3 regions of the Priestia sp. D3YE.R1 genome follow, and region 1 is predicted to be linked to each of the others. Evidence: predicted binding sites of a transcription regulator. Region 1 holds the regulator's gene; each other region holds the start of a gene.
What was found. Region 1 encodes Rex, which represses fermentation and respiration genes when NADH is low (regulators of the CRP and FNR family bind a similar motif). Its sites were predicted from a motif close to TTGTGAAATATTTCACAA; they were not measured.

Region 1 (3,262 bases):
GAAAACACACAAAATATTGTTAATCTTGTTAAAGCAACGCCGTTCCTTATTGTCGTTACGTCTGTTATTGGACCAATACTAGAAGAGATTATTTTCCGAAAGATTATTTTTGGTTCTCTTCACAAACGATACAATTTCTTTATCTCTGCATTTATTAGTTCCCTTATTTTCGCTGCGGTACACTGGGATTTTAAACATTTACTTGTGTATACAGCCATGGGATTTGTATTTGCATTCCTTTATGCAAGGACGAGACTAATTGTTGTACCTATTATTGCTCATGTTTTGATGAATACAATCGTTATTTTATCTCAAACTATTTTTGCAGATAAAATTATAGAAATGCAAAAACAAGCAGAACAAATGCAGTTCATTTTTGGAGGCATGTTTTTATGAAGAATATCCCTTTAACACGAGGGTTTATTTATATTATTATGGGGATTTTATTCACCTACTTGGCAATTCAAAATGCCCAGGAAACCGTCTGGAATTTCCCCACAATCTTATTTGCACTCGTAGCCGCATTCGATTTCAGGTTTGCGGTTCGCATCTTTATCTTGCACTACAAAATTAAAAAATTGCAGCAGCAATATAAAAATCAAGATGATTCATCCAAATAAAAAAACCACTGTTTCAGTGGTTTTTTTTACATACTAACATCTTCTCTTTCTTGCTCTGCCCTTGCCTTTAACACTTTGCGATACGAAATGCGGGAAATAATGATGCTGATTTCATACAAAATTAAAAGCGGCACTGTCACCATCATGTGCGAGAGCAATTCCGGTGGTGTAATAAGTGCGGCAATAACTAGCAGTACGAAATAGGCATATTTTCGAATTTGAGATAAAAACATAGGCGTTATAATTCCTAAACGCGTCAAAAACATAACGACGACAGGAAGCTGAAACAACAAGCCAAAAGGCAGTGTGAGCTGCATTAAAAAAGAAAAGTATTCATTAATGCCAATCACTTGGTTTACATTCAGCTCATCCGAAACGCGCGTCATAAAATCAACGACAAATGGAAACAACACAAAATAAGAAAAAGAGACACCGCCGATAAAGAGAAAAATGGAAACAGGAATATATCCAAGCGTTACCTTACGCTCTTTTTCATATAAACCAGGACTAATAAATGCCCAGAGTTGATACAGTGCAACAGGAGCTGCAAGTACGCAGCCGATAATAACAGCAAATTGCATATAAATCTTAACTGGATCTGTTAACCGAAATGCATTCATCGTTAAATTCTTTGCCTCATCAGCATGCTGTAAATAGACAATAACCTTATCCGCTATAAAAAAGCCGCCAATTGTGGCAATCACAAAGAAAAATAAAACAATTAAAATGCGTTTTCGCAGCTCTCCTATATGATCATATATTGACATTTCTTGTTCGGTCATACTATGATCACCCTTTTACTCTTTGTCATCTACTTGACGCTGTTTATCTTTTTCACGATCTTCTGATGCACCGCTAGCGGCATGCTTAAACTCTCTAAGCGTTTGGCCCACTGATCTTCCTAGCTCCGGTAACCGTTTCGGTCCAAAAATAAGCAGTGCTACAATCGCAATAATAATCCAACTGCCTGCTCCAATCCCCATATTCCCACTCTCCTTATTAATTTAGACTTAAGGAAATCGTAACACAGTCCGCCTTATTCAACAGGATAATTTTTCAAAAAGTAGACAAGCGACTGTAATTCTACAGCAAGATCAATATGATGGAGTCGAATCTCATCCGGTACGTTTAAGCGTGCAGGAGTAAAGTTTAAAATCCCTTTAATTCCGCAACTCACTAAACGATCGGTAATTTGCTGAGCAACAGTGGCTGGAACGGTTAAAATCGCTACTGAGATGTCATCACTCATATAATCTTCCAATTGGTCAAGGTGATAGACTGGCACGTCGCCTACTTTCGTACCGACTTTATCTTCTATCACATCAAAAGCGCACTCAATTTTAGTGTTATTATTTTTAATAAAATTATAATTTAAAAAGGCCGTTCCTAGATTCCCTACGCCAATCAGTGCTACTTTCGTTACTTCATCTTGGTCTAACGTTTTACGGAAAAATGTAAGTAAATAATTCACATTGTAGCCGTATCCCTTTTTTCCTAATGCACCAAAGTAAGAAAAGTCCCGACGAATAGTAGCAGAATCCACTTTCACTGCCTCACTTAACTCTGCTGACGACACACGCTGTTTACCAGAAGCATGCAAATTTTTCAAAAAACGATAATAAAGCGGCAATCGTTTAGCCGTTGCTTGTGGTATTTTTAATTGTTCAGTGTTCACGTTGTACCCCCTCAGTTCATGTATGTCATTACTAACATTTTCAAGTCATATTGCATTACCTTTCACAAAGCATCAACCGCTTTGAGGTAGCGCTTCCAATTCTCTCTCTTTTCTCTTGTTTTATATATACTCCGCTTCAAACCTCGACGGCTTTTGTCTATCCAGCACTACTTAAAGTCGATAGCTAGAACGAAGCAATTAGCCCTTCAAAGGATCGGTTTGGTAGTCATGACGGGTTTTTTACATCCATCATATATAAGTTCAGAGATGCACTTATCTCTTATTTTAACATAGTATCCTGTATAAAATGTGCAGGTAAAATCATTTTATTTCATGAATCAAAACATTCGCTTCATCATTTGTCCTTGTCCCTCTACAAATTACAAACGCTTGTAGGAAGAACTTGTAGTTAAAAATGTGTTAAAATACACTATGGATATACTACTAGAGGTGAAAAAATGATTATTCTACAATTGAACGGTATTACAAAATACTATGGGGCAGAACCCATTTTATCGAATATAAAGTTAGAAGTACAATCAAAAGACCGCATTGCCTTAGTGGGACGAAACGGTGCTGGTAAATCAACTTTATTAAAAATTATTGCTGAGCAGCTTTCCTATGACAGCGGAGAAATTATTAAACCTAAGGGTGTTTCCATTGATTATATGGGACAAGATACAGTTCTTGAGTCAACACTCTCCATATGGGAAGAAATGATGACTGTCTTTGCTCCATTAAAGAAGATGGAAAAAGAATTACGTACGCTTGAAACGAAGATGGGTGATCCAGACATTTTTAATGATTCAGTTCAATACGAAAAACTAACCAAAGAGTACGATCAGCTTCAAGTAACGTTTAAAGATTTAGGCGGCTATCAATATGAAGCGGATACACGATCTATTCTTCACGGTTTCCGTTTTTCAAACTTTGACTACAGCACCCCTATTTCCTCCTTGAGCGGTGG
Region 2 (3,262 bases), on a different contig from region 1:
TTGGTGGAGTCACTACTTCTTTAGGAATGGATACGCACGGAAAGAGTTTAAGTTATGCCCTTCTAGAAATGGAAGTAGACATTTGAATAATAGTATAAAGGAGGTACTTTATCAGTGAACAATACGTCAATACAAAAAGTTCTAAGTTTTATTACTGTAGGAGTTCTTATTCTAGCTTTCTTTCCTTTAAATATTGTTGCGGCAAAAGAAGAAAATAATTATAGAAACGTAAAAAAACCAACCTCTTCAGTTTTATCAGGTACTTATTATTTGGAGCAGAAGGTTGAATTAAAGACAAACACACCAGGGGCGAAGACTTACTATACACTTGATGGGAGCACTCCAACTACTAAAAGCACTCAGTATACAAATCCAATCATTATTAATAATGATACGGTGCTTAAAGCAATTTCCATAAGAGGAAACGCGAAAAATAAAAATCAAAAGAATCATAGTGATCTAGCTATATTTACTTATTCATTTGAAAGTAGAGAATCTATAGCTACTCAATTTTTATCATTCACTTATAAAACAATGCCCTACCGACTTTATGTGCCTAAAGACTATGATTCTACAAAATCATATCCCTTGGTGCTATTTTTACATGGAGGTGGTGAACGAGGAAATGATAATAAAAAACAGCTTCTTGGCAACGACGGAGCTATCGTTTGGGCTTCACCAGAAAATCAACGAAAGCACCCCGCTTTTGTTTTAGCTCCTCAAGCTCGTAATGTACCAAGCGGAGGCTTTACCGTTACAAGAGACGATAACAATAAAGTCGACTTAGCAAAAGTATTCGAAACATCAGAGGATTTAAAAACGGCTTATGAAATTCTACAAAGTGTAAGAAAAGCCTACAATATAGATAGTAATCGCCTTTATTCTACAGGACTATCTCAGGGAGGGTTTGGCACATTTAACTTAAATATAGAACACCCTAATTTGTTTGCTGCTATGGTTCCAATAGCGGGAGGAGCCAATCCAGCTAAAGCGCACCTTCTTACCCACAAACCAATATGGGCATTTCATGCTGAAGACGATTCTGTTATTCCTGTTACCTATTCAAGGAATATAATAGAGGCTATAAAGAAAGCTGGGGGGCATCCACTATATACGGAATATCCTAAAGAATTAAAGTATGATCATGCTTCATGGGTTCCCACGTATCAAAATCAGAAAATGATTGATTGGATGTTTCAGCAGGTCAAATAAGCAAATCAGTAAATGTTAAAGCTCAATACTTCATCTAATACTTATGAAAAACTCTTTCAGTTAATAAAAACTGGAAGAGTTTTTTGCTTTTATTAGGCTAGTCACAAGGCAATGCTGACCCTCCTCTTACACACCACATTTACCCAAATATGTGACGAATTTATGGTAAAGGCGTTCAAACTACATAAAAATCGCTTCAAGTGTGATAAATATCACACCCTTTAACAACACAACATGATAATTTTTTAGGAGTAAGCAATATGTCATGACAAAATTCAATATGTTAGGAGGTTTTTAGCCTTTTGATCTGTTGAGATGCATCTCTAATATGAACGTTTATATACCATTATTATGTACAGAGATTTAGAGGAAGGGAGCCTGAACTTAGGTGAGAAAGCAAAAATCAATGCATATTAGCAAGTTAATCATTCTCTCCGTATTCATTACAATTTTTTTAGCAGGCTGTGATAATCGTTATTTGATTTTAAATCCTCAGGGGGCGGTGGCTCAAAAAGAATACCATTTAATTATTTTTTCCATATTTTTATGCACAATTGTCGTTATTCCTGTTTTAGGTCTGCTTGTGTATATCGTTTTACGCTACCGTGATAAGCCTGGAAACAAGGCTCCGTATCGACCAGACTGGGACGATAGCAAGCGTCTTGAATTTATTTGGTGGGGAATCCCCATTATTATTATCGGCATTTTAGGTTTCGCTACGGCCAAGACGACTTATGAATTAGTAGATCCGCCGAAAAAAGATGTAAAGCCGCTAACGATTGAAGTAACGTCTCTTGATTGGAAATGGTTATTTCAATATCCGGATCAAGATATTGCGACAGTCAACTATGTCAAAATTCCAAAAGATGTGCCCGTTCAATTCGTGCTAACGTCAGACGCACCTATGAATTCTTTTTGGGTACCTCAGCTGGGAGGACAATTATATACCATGCCGGGAATGGCCATGGGGCTTTGGCTGCAAGCTGATCACAAGGGAGAATATTTTGGTTCAGGAGCGAATTTTACGGGTGAAGGGTTCGCCCATATGAACTTTAAAGTTAAATCTACATCGACAAAAGAATTTAATCAGTGGGTAAAACAAGTAAAAGAAACAGCACCAGCTTTAACAAAAGCTGATTATAACAGTCTTGCAAAACAAGGTCTTTCTTTGGAGAAATCGTATTCTACCATTCCTAAAGGTTTGTTCCAAGAAATTGTCATTAAAAATGGCGGTCAATATTATAGTCAGCATCACCATATGAAAAATGAAGATATGAAGACCATGAATGTGGCTTCTGATGAACAAGCACATACACAGCACAAGCACCAGGAAGGAGGAAAATAAGTTGTTAGACAAATTAAAAGATTTTTCATCTCATTTTTTTGTGACAGGGGAGCCGATGATTTACGGAGCAGATGTCGCCATTTTGTTAACACTAGCCGGTATTATTTTTGTTCTTACATATCTTAAAAAGTGGAAGTGGCTATGGCGTGAATGGCTCACAACGGTGGATCATAAGAAAATTGGAATCATGTATATGCTCTCTTCATTGTTAATGCTGTTTCGAGGCGGAGTAGATGCATTATTAATGCGTATGCAGCTAGCATTTCCCCAGTGGCATTTTCTAGATTCTAATCATTACAATGAAATTTTCACTACGCACGGAACCATTATGATTCTATTTATGGCAATGCCGCTTATGTTTGCTTTCTTTAATATCGTTGTGCCGCTTCAAATTGGAGCAAGAGATGTCGCCTATCCTTTTTTAAACGCGGTAAGCTTTTGGCTATTTTTCTTTGGCGCCATGCTTTTCAATTTGTCGTTTGTAATCGGAGGCTCGCCAGATGCAGGGTGGCTAAGTTATCCGCCGCTTTCTGGCATGCAGTTCAGTCCTGGACCAGGTCAAGATTTTTATATTTGGGGCATTCAAATATCAGGTATTGGCAGCTTGGCTTCTGGAATTAATTTCATTATGACCATTTTAAAAATGCGTGCGCCCGGTATGAAACTTATGCATATGCCGCTATTTACGTGGTCTGTTCTAGCAAG
Region 3 (3,262 bases), on a different contig from region 1:
CACAGCTATGTGACGCCAACAGGGATTATGTTTTCACTTGAAACGAAAGAACCGACGAAAACGAAGTTAATTCGTATTTCCGAACGAACGACCGATTTGAAAAAAGTAACCATGGTAAATAGCGTCTCAAGAACAATCAGTCAAGGAAACATCTCCTTGGAGGAAGCGTATGAAATGCTACAAGAAATTGAAGCAACGAACGTAGCTTTTCCACTATGGGTTCAACTTGCAGCTGCATCCATTTCTAGCGGATGCTTTTTAATCATGTTTCAAGGTTTATGGACGGACTTTATTCCAGCCATGTTTTCAGGAGGTCTCGGATTTTTAACCGTGGTGTATTTCCATCGTCTTATTCCGATTCGCTTTTTTGCTGAGTTTACCGCTTCGTTAGTTATTGGCCTTTTATCAGCTCTTTTAGTCGCTTCAGGACTGGGCACGCAAATTGATAAAATTATTATTGGATCCGTTATGCCTCTCGTTCCTGGCTTATCCATTACCAATGCAGTGCGAGATTTAATGGCGGGACATTTACTGTCTGGATTATCAAAAGGAGCAGAAGCGTTTCTGACGGCATTCGCTATTGGTGCAGGTATTGCCATTGTATTTACGCTTCTATAGGAGGGAGGCATCATATGCATATCGTAGAGCAGATAATTACAAGTTTTATTGCTTCAGCAGCGTTTGGGATCATTTTTAATGTTCCACGTGAATCATTATTAAAAAGTGGATTTGTCGGAATGATTGGCTGGCTCATTTACTATTTGCTAACGTTCTATGGTGTAGATGAAATTCCAAGCACCGTTGCATCGGCCTTCTTTATTGCTATTATTAGTCAAATTTACGCAAAAATTTATCGCACACCGATCATTATTTTCACCGTAGCAGGTATTATTCCGCTCGTTCCAGGGGGAACAGCATACGATGCCATGCGTAACTTTGTAGAAAATAACTATAATGAAGCCATTAGTCTTGCAGCAAAGGCCTTTATGATTTCAGGTTCAATTGCCATTGGTATTGTATTTTCTGAAGTCATTAACCAAATCATTCGTCAATCTAAATTAAATGCCAAAGCAAAATATCGACCGTAGAGAAGCAAGCTCAAATCAGAGCGTGCTTTTTTTATGAAAAAATAAAGGGATCCTTCACTTTTTTGTCACAAGAAAGTCACGTTTTAGTCTAAAAACGTTCAAAAAATGTACGTGCACAGCTAAAAAAATAGACTATACTATGTAAATAGAAAGAGAGACATTACATATGTTTGTGAAATATTGAGCATATTTCTCGAATTATTATGCTCAATGTTTCACAATATAAGTAAAAGATGCTCAGAAATGAGCAAAGTATCTATGGAAACGATGAATGTTCTTATATATGAAAGGAGAAAGAAGATGGATACAGTCATACTATCACGTATTCAATTTGCATCAACGACGCTGTTTCATTTTATCTTTGTACCGCTGTCTATCGGCCTTGTCTTTTTAGTAGCGATCATGGAAACGATGTACGTAGTAAAAAAAGATGAACAGTATAAAAAGATGGCAAAGTTTTGGGGGCACTTATTCCTGATTAACTTTGCTGTCGGAGTCGTAACAGGTATTTTACAAGAATTTCAGTTTGGCATGAACTGGTCAGAGTACTCACGGTTTGTAGGAGATGTATTCGGTGCGCCGCTTGCTATTGAAGCACTGCTAGCGTTTTTTATGGAGTCCACTTTCCTTGGACTGTGGATTTTCGGGTGGGATCGTTTGCCTAAATGGCTGCACTGCCTATGTATTTGGCTTGTTAGTCTAGGTACTATCTTTTCAGCGTTCTTTATTTTAACGGCTAATTCTTTTATGCAGCATCCGGTCGGAATGGAGCTGAATAATGGCCGTTTAGAAATGAATAACTTCTTTAAATTGTTAACAAACGGTCAGCTGTGGGTTGAATTCCCTCATACAATTTTAGGTTCGTTTGCAACAGGCGCCTTTTTTATCACGGGTGTCAGTGCCGTTATGCTCTTAAAGAAAAAACATGTGGCTTTTGCCAAAAAATCATTTCAAGTTGCTATCCTTGTAGGGTTAATTTCAGGTGTAGGAATTGCGCTATCTGGTCATGAACAGGCTGGATATTTAGTCAAAACACAGCCGATGAAAATGGCGGCAAGTGAAGGGTTATGGGAAAACAGCGGAAGTCCAGGTGCTTGGACGGTAACAGCAAATATTCACCCTGATGAAAAGAAAAATACGAGTGAAATCAAAATACCTTACTTATTAAGCTTCTTATCATACGGTAAGTTTTCAGGTTCGGTTCCTGGAATGAACGAGCTGCAGGAGCAGTATACGGCGAAATACGGGGAAGGAAATTATATTCCACCCGTTCGCACAACGTTTTGGAGTTTCCGCATTATGGCTGGTCTAGGTGGCGTATTATGTGCATTGGGCATTTGGGGTACGTACTTGCTTTCTCGTAAAAAACTTCAAGAAAGCAAACTATTTTTACGTATTATGACGATTGCCATTGCCTTTCCGTTCCTTGGAAGCTCAGCAGGTTGGATTATGACAGAGATTGGCCGTCAGCCGTGGGTTGTATTTGGCTATATGAAAACCGAAGATGCCGTGTCTCCTGGTGTAACAGCAGGTGAACTGTTGTTTTCTATTATCTCGTTTTCGTTCTTTTATTTAATTTTAGCTGTGATTATGGTGTTCTTATTTATTAAAGAAATTAAAAAAGGTCCAGATCATGATCACGAAGCACATACAAAAGTAACATCAACTGATCCGTTTACAAAGGAGGGATACAATGTTTTCTCTTAATGAATTCTGGTATTTACTAGTATCCATTCTGTTTGTTGGTTTTATCTTTTTAGAAGGCTTTGATTTCGGGATTGGAATGGTGTCTCGTTTTTTAGGAAGAAACGACTTAGAGCGACGAGCTTTTATTAATACAATCGGTCCTTTTTGGGATGCAAATGAAGTTTGGTTAATTTCAGCAATCGGTGCTATGTTTGCTGCTTTTCCAAACTGGTATGCGACGCTATTAAGCGGGTCATATGTTCTTTTCGTTCTTCTTTTGCTTTCCCTTATCGGACGCGGTGTAGCATTTGAATTTCGAGGAAAAGTTGAAAAACAAGCGTGGAAAAATGCATGGGATTGGGTGATATTCTTCGGAAGTCTTTTTCCACCGCTCATTTTTGGCATCTTATTTTCAGCACTAATGAAAGGCTTGCCTGTTGAAAGCAACATGCAAATGAATGCCGGCTTTTCGGATATTGTGAATCTAT

Region 2: a site for Rex is predicted at 1,413-1,430, ahead of ACOZIR_RS18575 (ubiquinol oxidase subunit II). Genes of this name have one in related genera too.
Region 3: a site for Rex is predicted at 1,259-1,276, ahead of ACOZIR_RS26080 (cytochrome ubiquinol oxidase subunit I). Genes of this name have one in related genera too.

The regions. Positions count from the first base shown of each region.
Region 1 covers NZ_JBLTHW010000017.1:5,021-8,282, reverse strand. The annotation lists gene ACOZIR_RS28080 (CPBP family intramembrane glutamic endopeptidase) at 1-396, shown strand, start outside; gene ACOZIR_RS28075 (YdiK family protein) at 393-620, shown strand; gene tatC (twin-arginine translocase subunit TatC) at 647-1,402, opposite strand; gene tatA (twin-arginine translocase TatA/TatE family subunit) at 1,418-1,603, opposite strand; gene ACOZIR_RS28060 (redox-sensing transcriptional repressor Rex) at 1,657-2,295, opposite strand; gene ACOZIR_RS28055 (ABC-F family ATP-binding cassette domain-containing protein) at 2,754-3,262, shown strand, end outside.
Region 2 covers NZ_JBLTHW010000003.1:44,939-48,200, forward strand. The annotation lists gene ACOZIR_RS18565 (AtuA-related protein) at 1-86, shown strand, start outside; gene ACOZIR_RS18570 (chitobiase/beta-hexosaminidase C-terminal domain-containing protein) at 115-1,212, shown strand; gene ACOZIR_RS18575 (ubiquinol oxidase subunit II) at 1,619-2,557, shown strand; gene qoxB (cytochrome aa3 quinol oxidase subunit I) at 2,559-3,262, shown strand, end outside.
Region 3 covers NZ_JBLTHW010000008.1:63,054-66,315, forward strand. The annotation lists gene ACOZIR_RS26070 (threonine/serine exporter family protein) at 1-618, shown strand, start outside; gene ACOZIR_RS26075 (threonine/serine exporter family protein) at 633-1,088, shown strand; gene ACOZIR_RS26080 (cytochrome ubiquinol oxidase subunit I) at 1,389-2,795, shown strand; gene cydB (cytochrome d ubiquinol oxidase subunit II) at 2,782-3,262, shown strand, end outside.